2 regions of the Zobellella denitrificans genome follow, and region 1 is predicted to be linked to the other one. Evidence: predicted binding sites of a transcription regulator. Region 1 holds the regulator's gene; the other holds the start of a gene.

Region 1 (7,135 bases):
GCTTGATCCGCCGCAGCACAAAGCTGGAGCGCACCCCGGTCACCCCCTCCAGCCGGGTCAGCTTGCCCAGCAAAAACTGCTGGTAGTGCTCCATGTCGCGCACTATCACCTTGAGCTGGTAATCGGCCTCGGTGCCGGTGATCAGATCGCACTCCAGCACCTCGGGAAACGCCAGTATGGCCGCGTCGAAGGCCTCGAACCGCTCCGGGGTGTGCCGGTCCAGGGAGATGTGGATATAGGCCTGCAGGGTCAGCCCCAGTTTGGCGGCGTTGAGCCGGGTCACGTGATCGAGGATAAGGCCGGCTTCTTCCAGCGCCTTGACCCGGCGCGAGCAGGGCGAGGGCGACAGGCCGACCCGCTCGGCCAGCTCCAGGTTGCTGATGCGGCCGTGGCGCTGCATCAGCTCCAGGATGCGCCTGTCGGTGCGGTCGAGTTGGAGGAGGTTGCTCAAGAATCTGTCCTTATGGCAATAACTGTTCTTAATGGATTATAGGTGGGGAGAGTTATTGCGTTAAGGGGCGGAAATGACTTTATCTTTGCAACCACTCGCCCCGGCTTTGGCGCTACTATGGTTCCATCTTCTGGGACAGGCGGACCGACACCCTCGGACCCTGCCGCGAACCGGGCTTATCCCCCCGGCCAGCCCCACCGAGCACACCAGGCCTTATCGGGCGGGTAGTGTGGACCGGCGCCACCAGCACCGGGTGTAGCGGAAGCAAAGACACGGCCGATGCCGGCATTAAAAGAGCGCCTCGAGCGCTCTTTTTGCGTTTGTGCGGCCACAAAAAAGCCCCGGCGCTGGCCGGGGCTGTAGAGGTGCCGGGGCGCTGTGCTTACAGCTGCGGGCCGGCGGCCACCAGGGCCTTGCCCTCGGCGGTGTCGGTGAACTTCTCGAAGTTGTTCACGAAGCGCTGGGCCAGATCCAGGGCCTTGGCGTCCCAGTGGGCCGGCTCGGCGTAGGTGTTGCGCGGATCCAGGATGGAGACGTCTTCCACGCCCTGCAGTTCGGTGGGGATGGCCACGTTGAAGTAGGGCAGGGTCACGAAGTCGGCGTTTTCGATGGAGCCGTCGAGGATGGCGTTGATGATGGCACGGGTCGCCTTGATGGAGATCCGCTTGCCGGTGCCGTTCCAGCCGGTGTTCACCAGGTAGGCTTCGGCACCCACCGCGTCCATGCGCTTGGCCAGCACCTCGGCGTACTGGGTCGGGTGCAGGCTCAGGAAGGCCGCGCCGAAGCAGCTGGAGAAGGTGGGGGTGGGCTCGGTGATGCCGCGCTCGGTACCGGCCAGTTTGGCGGTGAAGCCGGACAGGAAGTGGTACTGGGCCTGGTCACGGGTCAGCTTGCTCACCGGCGGCAGCACGCCGAAGGCGTCGGCGGTAAGGAAGATCACCTTCTTGGCGTGACCGGCCTTGGACACCGGCTTGACGATGTTGTCGATGTGGTGGATGGGGTAGGAAACCCGGGTGTTCTCGGTTTTGCTGCCATCGTTGAAGTCGATGCTGTTGTCGGCCAGCACGGTCACGTTCTCGAGCAGGGCGTCGCGGCGGATGGCGGCGTAGATCTCGGGCTCGTTTTCCTGGCTCAGGTTGATGGTCTTGGCGTAGCAGCCGCCCTCGAAGTTGAACACGCCGTCGTCGTCCCAGCCGTGCTCGTCGTCACCGATCAGCTGGCGGTTGGGGTCGGTGGACAGGGTGGTCTTGCCGGTGCCGGAGAGGCCGAAGAAGATGGCCACGTCGCCGTCCTGACCCACGTTGGCGGAGCAGTGCATTGAGGCGATGCCCTTGAGCGGCAGCAGGTAGTTCATCATGGAGAACATGCCTTTCTTCATTTCGCCGCCGTACCAGGTGCCGCCGATCAGCTGCATGCGCTCGGTCAGGTTGAAGGCCACGAAATTTTCGCTGTTCAGGCCCTGCTCCTGCCAGTTGGGGTTGGTGCACTTGGCGCCGTTCATCACCACGAAATCGGGCTCGAAGCCTTGCAGCTCTTCCTCGGTGGGACGGATGAACATGTTCTTCACGAAGTGGGCCTGCCAGGCTACCTCGGTGACGAAGCGCACGGACAGGCGGGTGTCCGGGTTGGCGCCGCAGAAGGTGTCCACCACGAACAGCCGCTTGCCGGACAGCTGGCGGGTAACCAGGCCCTTGAGGTGTTCCCAGGTGTCGGGGCTCATGGGCTTGTTGTCGTTCTTGCCCTGATCGGCCCACCACACGGTGTCGCGGGTGACGTCGTCACGCACTATGTATTTGTCTTTCGGAGAGCGGCCGGTAAAGATGCCGGTGTCCACCGCAACGGCGCCCAGACTGGTTACCACGCCCTTTTCGTAGCCTTCTAAATCTGCACGGGTTTCTTCTTCAAACAACTGGTCGTAGGAAGGGTTGTAAAGGATCTCGGTTACGTCGGTAATACCGTATTGGGAAAGGCCTAATTGTTGCGCCTTGGACGTCATTGTTATCTCCTGGGTACAGAGGGGTTGGGTAGCGATCGTTATTAGTGTTGTTTTGGAACAAGAGAATATCAGTTATCAGGCGGCGTTTAGGGGATCAGCTTCAAAATTTGCAATTTTGCGCGGCGAATTAAGCAAAAAGGGGCGAAATGCCCCTTTTTGTTATCCCGAAATGTTAATGCAATGTCGGCGGATTATTAAATAATGTCTGTAAATCAGCGGCATCGAAACGATAGTGCTGGCCGCAGTAGTCGCAGTGCATTTCCACTTTGCCGTGTTCTTTCACAATATCGTAGGCTTCATCCCTGCCCACCTGCAGCAAGGCCTGCTCGCATTTTTCCCGGGAGCAGGTGCACTGGAAGCTGACATCCTGGGGATCGAACACCCGCACCGCCTCCTGGTTGTACAGCCGGTACAGCACCTCGTGGGCGTCCAGGTGCAGCAGTTCTTCCGCCTTGATGGTGTCGGTGAGGGTTTCGAGGTGGGCGAAGTCGTTCTCCTGTTCGGCGTTGCCGGCGGGCAGCGCCTGCAGCAGCAGGCCGGCGGCGAGCTGCTGGCCGGCATGGGTGTCGGTGAACAGCCAGATGCGGGTGGCCAATTGCTCCGACTGGGCGAAGTAGTTTTCCAGGCTCTTGCCGAGGGAGTCGGCGCTCAGCTCCACTATGCCCTGGTAGCGTTCGCCCTCGTCGGGAGTGATGGTGATGGCCAGGTAGCCCTTGCCGACCAGGTCGGCAAGCTGGTTGCTGTCGGGCACCAGCCCTTCCCAGCGGGCCACGCCGCGCAGCTGTTGCCGGTGGTCGCCGTTGACCACCGCCAGTTTGACCGGGCCGTCGCCCTGCAGCTGCACCGTGATGTGGCCTTCGAACTTGAGGGTGGCGGTGAGCAGGCTGGTGGCGGTGAGCAGTTCGCCCAGCAGGCGCTGCACCGGCGCCGGGTAGGCCTGGGCGGCCAGGATCTGGCGGAAGCTCTGCTGCAGTTGCACCAATTCGCCGCGCACCTGGTGGTGGTCGAACAGATAGCGGTGGAGTTGATCGGTCTTGGTCATAAGGGATCCTGTATGCTGGCTCAGTCGCCTTGTTTGATTTTAAGCAGGGTGCGCCTTTCCTTCTTGTCCGGCCGGCGTTCGGGGCTGGGCGCGAACTGGGTGTTGAGCTTGCGGGCCTCGGCGTTCTGCTCCCGCTTGCGCAGGCTCTCCGGGGTTTCCCGGTACAATTGCTGGGCGATTTCCGCCTTGCTCCGGTGCTCGGACAGCGCCAGCACCACCACTTCCTTCTCGTCGTGGCCCTGGCGCAGGCGGATGGTGGCACCCACTTCCATCATCTTGCTGGGCTTGGTGCGCTGGCCGTTGTAGTGCACCTTGCCGCCGTCGATCATTTCCCGGGCCAGGCCGCGGGTCTTGTAGAAGCGGGCGGCCCACAGCCATTTGTCCAGCCGGACGGACAGTTTTTCTCCGTTCATTGCACGCGCTCCCATGGAAACCGAAGCCGGATTATACCAGATGCCCCGGCCGCCGGAGTAGAAAGGGGTGGCAAAAGCATGCTCATGGCCACTTGCGGGCAGACGTTTTTCCCCAGTTGCGATAACCTCTGAATAACGGGTGAACATAACGACGGAACAGGCATGGCGGACGACAAACAGAAACCAGAGATACTGCATACGGAACTGGTGGCCGAAAGCCGCCTGTTCAAGGTGGAATCGGTCCATCTGAAGTTCAGCAACGGCGTGGAGCGGGTCTACGAGCGCATGCGCGGCAGCGGCCGCGGCGCCGTGATGCTGGTGCCGCTGCTGGACGACGAGACCCTGCTGTTGATCCGCGAATATTCCGCCGGCACCCACAGCTATGAACTGGGTTTTCCCAAGGGGTTGATCGATCCGGGAGAAGACGCCCTGGAGGCGGGCAACCGGGAGCTGATGGAGGAGATCGGCTACGGGGCCAGGGAGCTGACCCACCTCAAGCAGGTGACCCTGGCGCCCGGTTATTTTGGCAGTCGCATGGATATTTTGCTGGCACGGAATTTGTATCCCGAACAGCGCGAAGGGGATGAGCCGGAGCCGCTGGAAGTGGTGCCCTGGCCGCTGGGCCAACTGGATGAGCTGATGGCCCGGCCCGACTTCAGCGAGGCGCGCAGCATCTGCGGCCTCTTCCTGCTGCAGGACTGGCTCAATAAAGAGGAGTAACCATGGATATCACTGCCTTGCTGCCAGGCGTCAAGGCGGCGGCCCGGGAGGCGGGCCGACGCATACTGACGCTGTACGACAGCGGCCACTACCAGGCTGAGCACAAAGACGACGACAGCCCGGTCACCAGCGCCGATCTGGCGGCGCACGCCTACCTCGACCAGGCCCTGCGCCGGCTGGCCGACATTCCGGTGCTGTCGGAGGAAGGGGGCGACATTCCCCTGGCCGAGCGCCGCCGCTGGCCGCGCTACTGGCTGGTGGATCCGCTCGACGGTACCCAGGAGTTCATCGCCGGCAGCGGCGACTTCTCCACCATGATAGCGCTGATCGAGCAGGGCCGGCCGGTGCTGGGGGTGGTTTATGCCCCGGTGCAGGATCTGATGTACTACGCGGTGCACCAGCATGGTGCCTTCAAGGAGGCGGAAGGCCGCACCGTGCGCATCCGTGCCCGCCATCACGACCGGCAGGCGCCGCTCACCGGCCTGTGCATCGCCATCAGCCGCCGGCAGGACGTGGACTGGGTGCGTTCCCGGCTGAGCACCAGCCTGGACTACCGGCTGGTGCCGCTGGGCTCGAGTTCGCTCAAGTCCTGCCTGGTGGCGGAAGGGGCGGCCGATCTCTACATCCGCATCGGCCCCACCGGCGAGTGGGACACGGGCGCGACCCAGTGCATAGTGGAAGAGGCGGGGGGAAGGATCCTGGATCTGAACCTGGACCGGCTCAGCTACAACCTGCGCGACAGCCTGATCAACCCCAACTTTATCACCCTGGGGGACGAGGGCCTGCCCTGGCGGCAGATACTGGTGAAACGGGGATAGCGCGGTGCGGCGTCAGCCTTCGTGGTCGGCGCCGTAATCTTCGATTTCGATGCCCAGCTCGGCCATGATGTCCCGGGCCCGGGCGGGGATCTGGTCGGGCACGTCCTTGCGCAGGTCGTCGTCCTGGGGCAGGGGCTGGCCGGTATAGGCGTGCAGGAAGGCCTCGCACAGCAGTTCGCTGTTGGTGGCGTGGCGCAGGTTGTTGACCTGGCGGCGGGTGCGCTCGTCGGTAAGGATTTTCAGCACCTTGAGCGGGATGGAAACGGTGATCTTCTTGACCTGTTCATTTTTCTTGCCGTGCTCGGCGTAAGGGCTGATATAGTCGCCGTTCCATTCAGTCTTCATTATTCACCCGTCGTAAGGTTAAAAAGCCGAAGGGATTGTAACCCCTACATTTTTTATTGGCAATCCAACCACAAAGCCTTGTGGACGTCCGGAAGGCTTGACGGCTTTTTTGTGCTGGGTTACTGTGCGCGTCTTGGAAATTCCGGATCATCAGGCTGCCAGCGTGCAAAGGAGAGGACATGCCCGACTACCAGACCCAGACTTACGCCGTTCGTACCGGCATCGACACCGATACCCAGCATGGTGCCGTGGTACCGCCGGTCTACCTCACCAGCACTTATTCGTTTGCCGATTATAACCAGCCGCGCCAGTTCGACTACACCCGTTCCGGCAACCCTACCCGACAGACCCTGATCGAGGCCCTGACCAAGCTGGAAGGCGGCGCGGGGGCGGCGGTCACCTCCACCGGCATGGGCGCCATCAACCTGATCATCACCTCCCAGCTGCAGGCCGGCGATCTGCTGCTGGCGCCCCACGACTGCTACGGCGGCAGCCACCGGCTGTTCAACTCCCTGGCGCGGAAGGGCAACTTCCGGGTGGAATACGTGGATCAGAACGACCCCGCCGCCCTGGCCGAGGCCCTGGCCAGAAAGCCGAAGATCCTGTGGATTGAAACCCCGTCCAACCCGCTGCTGCGGGTGGTGGACATCGCCGCCCTCTGTGCCGCGGCGAAAGACATCGGCGCCCTCTCGGTGGTGGACAACACCTTCCTGTCGCCGGCGCTGCAGCAGCCGCTTGCACTGGGCGCCGACCTGGTGGTGCACTCCACCACCAAGTACATCAACGGCCACTCGGACGTGCTGGGCGGGGCCGTGGTGGCCGCCGATGCCCAACTGGCCGAGGAGCTGCGCTGGTGGGCCAACTGCCTGGGCCTGACCGGCTCGCCCTTCGACAGCTACCTGACCCTGCGCGGCCTGCGCACCCTGGGTGTGCGCATGCGCCAGCACTGCGAGAACGCCGAGGCCCTGGTGGCCTACCTGCAGGGCCGGCCCGAGGTGAAGGCGGTGTACCATCCCAGCCTGCCCGGCAATCCCGGTCACGAGGTCGCCGCCCGCCAGCAGTCCGGCTTCGGCGCCATGCTCAGCTTCGAACTGGACGTGGACGAGGCGGGCATGAGGGCCTTTTTGCAGCAGCTGCAGCTGTTCACCCTGGCCGAGTCCCTGGGCGGGGTGGAGAGCCTGATCGCCCACCCGGCCACCATGACCCACGCGGCCATGACCGAGGAGGCCCGCGCCGCCGCCGGCATCAGCAACCAGCTGCTGCGGGTGTCGGTGGGGATCGAGGACGTGCGCGACCTCATTCACGATTTAGACAATGCATTCAAGGCGTTAACCAAGTAAATGACCATGC
Region 2 (7,135 bases), 990 kb from region 1:
GGTGGAAGCGGAACAGGCTGGCGCCCTTGTCCATTACTGCTCGGGATCCATGATGCCGATGGCCACGGCGGTGTCGCGGATGGGGGCGTAGTCGTCGTTGCTCGCCGCGATAAAGCCGGAGCGGGGAAAGGCCGCCAGCAGCTCGGGATCGGTCATCTCCAGCAGCGCCTGCTGCACCTTCTGCTTGAAGCCGGCGCCGAAGCGCGCATCCACGTCGCCGCGGATGCTCCACTGGTAGTCGGGATAGGCCGGCGTGGCCCAGATCACCCCGACCTTGCTCTCGTCGATATTGCCCTTGGCCTTTTCCGCCTCCCACACCGCGTAGTTCACCGCGCCCAGCTCGAAGGCGCCGGACTGCACCAGGCTGATGGTGCGGTTGTGGTCGCCGGAAAAGCCAACCCGGGAGAACAGCCGCTCCGGCGCCTGGCCGAAGTGCTGGCGCAGGTAGAACTCGGGCATCAGCCGGCCGGAGGTGGAGCCCTTGTCGCCGAAGGTGAAGCGCTTGCCGGCAAGGCCGGCGGGTAACTGCTCACTCTCGCCCAGCCCGGTGCTGGCGTGGGCGATGATGTAGCTGACGAACTCGGTGTCCTCCACCCCCTGGGCGATGGCCTCGCTGCCCGGCACCAGCTCGCGGGCCTGCACCCCGGTCAGGCCGCCGAACCAGGCCAGCTGCACCTGATCGTTGCGAAAGGCGCTCACCGCCGCCGGGTAGCTCTTCACCGGAATGTACTGCACCTCCACCTCCAGCTTTTCAGACAGGTAGTCGGCAATCTTGCCGAAGCGCTCGGTCAGGTGGCGCTCGTCCTGATCGGGGATGGCGGTAAACACGAAAGGCGCGGCCTGGGCCAGGGAGCCCAGGCACAGGGTCATCAGGCCCAGCAGGCGGGCACGCAAAGCAGGGGTCATCTTCATGGTCGACTCATCCGGAAAAAGGCAGGAGCCGGATTATAGCCGAAAGCCGGCCGGGATCAGAGCCCCAGCCAGCCGTTCATCAGCGCCATGTACACCAGGGTGCCGGCGAGGATGCTGAGCAGGGCCTGCCGGCGCCACAGCTGCAGCGCCGCCACCAGCGCCACCGCCAGCAGCTGATGGCCGCCGTCGGCGGGCGCGCTCCACTGGTGCACGCCCATGGCATAGAGGGTGAGCAGCACCATCATGGCCACCGGCAGCCGCCGGCCCAGCACCTGGATGCGCCTGTGGTGGGCGATAACCCCCCGCGCCACGAAGGGGAAGGCGCGCAGGCCGAAGGTGACCGCCCCCATGATCAGCGCCGCCAGCAGGTAATCGAGTTCAGACATGGGCCGCCTCCCGCTTCGCTTCCGGCCAGGCCAGCAACACCAGCACCAGCATCAGCGAGGCCGCCAGCAGGAAGTATTCACTGACCCAAGTGCCGGCCACGGCCGCGGCCAACAGCCCCAGGGCCACGGCGCCCCAGTCCTTTTTGGCGCGGATCTGCTCCACCGCCAGCACGGTGAACAGGGCGGTGAGGGCGAAGTCCAGTCCCTGCAGGCCGGGGGGCAGGCCCCGCGCCAGCAGCACCCCGGCCAGGGTGCCCAGCACCCAGTAGCCCTGGTTGAACAGCGTCACCAGCAGGGCGGTCTTGCTGTCCTTCACCTGGCCGGAGGCGCTGAGCAGGGAATAGGTTTCGTCGGTGATGCCGAAGATAAAGTACGGGCGGCCGAGGGCGCCCTTGGGCAACAGGTGATAGAGCGACAGGCCGTAGAACAGGTGGCGGAAATTCACCAGCAACGCCGCCACCGCCAGATCGATCCAGCCGATGCCCGCCGCCAGCATGCCCACCGCCAGGTATTGCAGGGCGCCCGCATAGACCAGCACGCTCATCAGCGGCGCCCAGTACCAGCTCAGGCCCGCATCCACCCACAGCACCCCGAATACCGCCCCCAGGGGCAAATAGCCCATCATCACCGGCAGGGTAAGCGGCACCACGCCGCGCCACGTATCCATGATTCTCGCCCCAATACCTTATAAAACATTAGAAACTAAGGGATTGACCGAAGCTTGGCAAGGCATTGGCTTGTTTTTACAGCCGTTTTATCGGCAGGCGCCAAACGGCACATTTTTTAGGCAAACGGCTTTTATTCGGTGCAACAATTATATAACCTTCTGGTCTGACCTGTATGGAGACACGGTGATGCTGAACCCCTTGCGCTGGTGGCGGACCGCCTTTCGTCCTCGCCACCCCATGACCGACGACCAGGAGCGGCTGACGGACACCCTGCTGTTCTTTTCCTTTATCGCCCTGCTGGTGGGCGGCTACAGCCTGCTGAAGTGGGCCGGCCACGGCCACGGCGCCCTGATGCTGACCTCCAGCCTGCTGATGGCGCTCGCTCTGGCCTGCGCCGGCTGGCTGCGCCTGGGCGGCAGTCCCGGCGGCGCCATGCACCTGGCCATGGCCGGCATGGTGCTGCACGCGGTCAACATCATCTGGCAGTCCGGCGGCCTCGGCCAGTCCACCCAGCTGTACTGGCTGCCGCTGCTGATGATGCTGTGCTTCCTGATGGGGCACCGCCGCCAGGCCCTGCTCTGGTGCCTGCTGCTGCTGGCCGCGGTGGTGGCCCTGGTGGCGTTGCCGCTGCTGGAAGTGTCCCTGCCCCGGCTGCAACTGAACGAGCGGGCCCGGCGCATCGAAACCTGGTCCGGCTTCTTGCTGCCCATGGTGTTGCTGATGATCGCCCAGTACCACACGGTCCGGCTGCGCGACAGCGCCATCGACCACGCCCTGAACGCCCGCGCCCAGAGCGAGCGGGCCGCCCGGCTGGCGGCCGAGGGCAAGGCGCAGCTGGGCCAGATGCTGAGCCAGGCCGACCACAGCGCCGGCGAGCTGGTGAGCGCCGCCGGCGAGCTGGGCCGCACCTCGGGCCAACTGGGACGGGCGGTGGCGGAACTGAACCAAGGCAGCCACCACCAGGCCGAGGCCGCAGGCCGGATGCAAAGCCAGTTGGCCGAACTGCATCAGGCCCTGGAGCGTGCCGCCAGCTTCGTGAGCGAAGTGACCCATCGTTCCGCCAGCGCCGGCAAGCGGGCCGATCAGGGCAACCAGGCCCTGGCCGAGTGCGTGACCGCCATCCACCGCATCCAGGCCCGCCACCAGGACATCGACGCCACCACCAGCCTGATCACCCATATCGCCGAGCAGACCAACCTGCTGGCCCTGAACGCCGCCATCGAAGCGGCCCGCGCCGGCGAGCACGGCCGGGGCTTCGCGGTGGTGGCCCAGGAGGTGCGCGAGCTCTCCACCCGCAGCAACGAGTCCGCCCGCCAGATCCGCGAGCTGCTGGCCAGCAGCCATCAGGAGGTGAGTAACGGTGAGGCGGTGATCCAGGGTGCCACCCAGGCCCTGTCCGGCATACTGGCGCTGGTCAAGGACATCGGCCGGGATATGCAGGAGCTGAGCGCCCTCACCCGCAGCCAGCATCAGGCCCTGCACGCTCTGGGCCAGGCCGGCGACGCCGTGGCCGCCGTGGCCGGGCAGACCCTGGCCACCAGCCGCCAGATGGCCGCCTATGAAGCGGACTTGCAGGGCATTACCCGATTGCTGGAAAGCCAGTCCAAAGGGCTGGCCAGCATAGTGCGGGAGGGATGAAGAGGCTGTCCGACGGTGGTACCACCATCAGCCATGGCCGCCGTGACAACGTCAATTAGCTAGCATCACTGACGCATCCAGATGGCTGGACATGCTTGACCTGTATCGGCGACATTTAAACAATGAAAATAATAATATATTTTCAATAAATCATGAATTATATTCATGATTTATTGAATACTAAAGACCGGAGTCAAGTTATGCTGGAGCGGTTTCACCTTGAAGTACTGGCAGCCATAAAAGAGCAAGGAACCTTAACCCAGGCGGCTGAATCGTTAAATTTATCCCAGTCCGCATTGAGTCACAGCATCAAAAAATTAGAAGGCCAGATCAAAACACCCGTTTGGCAAAAAGAAGGTAGAAACTTGCGCCTTACCGATGCGGGTGAACGAATCTTGACTCTTGCCAATCGGGTATTACCGCAATTTAAACACACTGAACTGCTATTGCGTCAGATAGCGACTGGCGAAATGGGTTCACTGCGCATCGGCATGGAATGCCACCCTTGCTATCAATGGCTGTTAAAAGTGATTGAACCTTATCTTGAAAAGTGGCCAAACGTTGACATTGACGTGAAGCAGGAATTTCAGTTCGGTGGTCTGGGCGCCCTGCACAGCTACGAGATAGATATCCTCGTCACGCCTGATCCCTTGTATACACCAAAGGTGACCTTTATACCGGTATTTGACTATGAACATAGACTCGTCGTTTCGGCAGCTCACCACCTTGCCATGCAAGACTCGATCATGCCTGAACAGCTGAGTGAAGAAGTGTTATTTAGCTATCCGGTAGAGCCTGAGCGGCTGGATATTTACAGTCAGTTTTTAAATCCCGCAAAATGCACGGTCAAAAAACACAAGACTATCGAAACGACGGAAATCATGTTGCAAATGGTGGCAGCAGGAAGAGGCGTCTGTGCATTGCCTGGCTGGTTAGTGGATGAATTCGCCAAAACAATGGCCATTAAAAGCCTCCGGTTCGGTAAACATGGGATTAGAAAACAGATTTTTTTGGGAATACGAAAAGGCGAAGAACAGGTTAACTACCTGAGTGATTTCATTGCTCAGGCTCAGCAGGCCAGATGATCACGCTGCTTTTTCATTCAAACGCTCTCCTCTCTTAAATTATACAGCCGCCGCCCCCGTCAGGTGTTGCAACATCAGTAACGGGCGGCCGTATCCTGCTCGTTACACACCTAAATAACTGATCCTAATAGTGCTACATCGACCGGGCCCCGCACGCAGACACGCCATGAACCCATCCCTGGGGGCTCCGCCGCGCCATCCCTGGTGCGGAGGGTCTGCTTAGCGGAACCCGGTCGTTGCCGACAGTGATCTACTATTCGGAACAGCTATTTAGCTGGCCCCACGTTTACAGGCATCGCCGACGTTGCTCGACGCAGCTGCGTCGAGCAACGTCGGCATACCGCTTGCCCTGGTGGGCCTAGGCTTACCACCAATCATGAAAAAGTTGCATCTATTCATGAGATAAAATCACTTTTGCTCATGTAATGACCCCTGTATAACATAGCCATGCTCAGCTCTAGACATCTGGACTTCCAGACAACAGACAATCATCAAGCCCAGAAAGAGCAATAAACAGATTCAGATTTTAGTACGGGAAATGGGGTGCCAGGACATTATGAATAACGAATTTAAATTTACCATCAACAGCATTGCTTTCGATGAAAACTATCAGCCCTCTGACAGTACACGCATTACCACCAACTTTGCTAACCTGGCCAGAGGAGAGAGCCGCCAGGAAAACCTGCGTAACGCCTTAACGATGATTAACAATCAATTTAACTCCTTGGCTAACTGGGATAATCCGAAAGCGGATCGCTATTCAGTTGAACTTGAAATCATTTCCGTTGACATGGAGATTGATCACGAAGGTAATGGCCAAAGTTTCCCTACTATCGAAATATTGAAGACGAATATCGTCGATCACAAAACCAAAAAACGCATTGAGGGCATTGTAGGTAATAATTTTTCCTCGTACGTGCGGGATTATGACTTCAGCGTGCTGCTGTTGGAGCATAACAAGGATAAGCCCGGTTTCAGCATTCCGGAAAACTTTGGCGATCTGCACGGCAAACTTTTTAAATGCTTTGTGAATTCCGATGCCTACAAGCAGAACTTCACTAAACTGCCTGTGATATGCCTCAGTGTTTCCGATAACAAGACCTATCATCAAACTGAGAACCATCACCCCATATTGGGTGTTGAGTACCTGCCCAATGAATCATCCTTGACTGAGCAGTACTTCAAGAAGATGGGGTTGAAGGTTCGCTATTTTATGCCACCCAATAGCGTTGCGCCTCTGGCTTTTTACTTCTTTGGTGATTTGCTTAATGATTACAGCAATCTTGAGCTTATCAGCACCATCAGCACGATGGAAACTTTTCAAAAGATTTACCGACCCGAGATTTACAACGCCAACTCGGCAGCAGGAAAATGCTACAAACCGGATTTGAAGAACCGGGATCACTCATTAACTCAAATTGTTTATGATCGAGAAGAGCGTAGCCAGTTAGCGATTAAGCAGGGAAAACTTGCTGAGGAGAACTTCATCAAGCCATACCAGTCTATCCTTGAGCAATGGTCTGCCAATTACGCTTTATAATCAACGAGAATATAACGGTATTTATCATGAAAAAATTATTACCCACTTCAACCGCGGGCAGTTTACCCAAACCTTCCTGGCTTGCACAACCTGAGACACTTTGGTCACCCTGGAAATTGCAAGAAGAGGAGTTGATTGAGGGTAAACACGATGCTTTGCGTGTGTCGTTGCAAGAGCAGCAACAAGCAGGCATTGATATTGTCAGTGATGGCGAGCAAACGCGCCAACATTTTGTGACTACGTTTATTGAGCACCTCAGCGGTGTTGACTTTGAGAAACGTAAGACCGTTAAAATTCGTGATCGCTATGATGCGAGTGTACCGACGGTCGTTGGTGCAGTCAGCCGCCAGAAGCCGGTTTTTGTTGAAGATGCCAAGTTTTTACGTCAGCAAACCAGGCAACCCATCAAATGGGCCCTGCCGGGTCCCATGACCATGATAGACACGCTTTATGATGATCATTATAAAAGTCGCGAAAAGCTGGCCTGGGAATTCGCCAAAATACTCAATCAGGAAGCCAAGGAATTAGAGGCAGCTGGCGTTGATATTATCCAATTTGATGAGCCTGCATTTAATGTGTTTTTTGATGAGGTAAATGACTGGGGGATTGCTGCTCTAGAAAGAGCGATTGAAGGCCTTAAATGTGAAACCGCCGTACATATTTGCTATGGTTATGGCATCAAAGCCAATACGGACTGGAAAAAGACGTTAGGCTCCGAGTGGAGACAATATGAAGAAGTCTTTCCCAAACTGCAAAAGTCCAATATCGACATCATCTCATTAGAATGTCACAACTCCCGCGTCCCAATCGAGCTGCTTGAACTCATTCGAGGTAAAAAGGTGATGGTCGGGGCCATTGATGTTGCAACCAACACCATCGAGACGCCAGAGGAAGTCGCCAATACCC

Evidence for each region. The regulator MetJ, encoded in region 1, represses methionine synthesis genes. The targets are predictions, from matches to a motif close to AGANNTCTAGANNTCT.
Region 2: AN401_RS03155 (DUF1852 domain-containing protein) is a predicted target of MetJ. The motif match lies at 5,149-5,164, and genes of this name have one in related genera.

The regions. Positions count from the first base shown of each region.
Region 1 covers NZ_CP012621.1:3,853,650-3,860,784, reverse strand. Annotated here, with positions in the region: gene AN401_RS18215 (Lrp/AsnC family transcriptional regulator) at 1-451, opposite strand, end outside; gene pckA (phosphoenolpyruvate carboxykinase (ATP)) at 834-2,447, opposite strand; gene hslO (Hsp33 family molecular chaperone HslO) at 2,620-3,489, opposite strand; gene hslR (ribosome-associated heat shock protein Hsp15) at 3,510-3,902, opposite strand; gene nudE (ADP compounds hydrolase NudE) at 4,065-4,622, shown strand; gene cysQ (3'(2'),5'-bisphosphate nucleotidase CysQ) at 4,625-5,440, shown strand; gene metJ (met regulon transcriptional regulator MetJ) at 5,453-5,785, opposite strand; gene metB (cystathionine gamma-synthase) at 5,965-7,125, shown strand; gene metL (bifunctional aspartate kinase/homoserine dehydrogenase II) at 7,126-7,135, shown strand, end outside.
Region 2 covers NZ_CP012621.1:665,165-672,299, reverse strand. Annotated here, with positions in the region: gene AN401_RS03185 (ATP-binding cassette domain-containing protein) at 1-34, opposite strand, end outside; gene AN401_RS03180 (putative selenate ABC transporter substrate-binding protein) at 34-912, opposite strand; gene AN401_RS03175 (branched-chain amino acid transporter permease) at 969-1,298, opposite strand; gene AN401_RS03170 (AzlC family ABC transporter permease) at 1,291-1,965, opposite strand; gene AN401_RS03165 (methyl-accepting chemotaxis protein) at 2,153-3,604, shown strand; gene AN401_RS03160 (LysR family transcriptional regulator) at 3,805-4,689, shown strand; gene AN401_RS03155 (DUF1852 domain-containing protein) at 5,246-6,229, shown strand; gene AN401_RS03150 (methionine synthase) at 6,256-7,135, shown strand, end outside.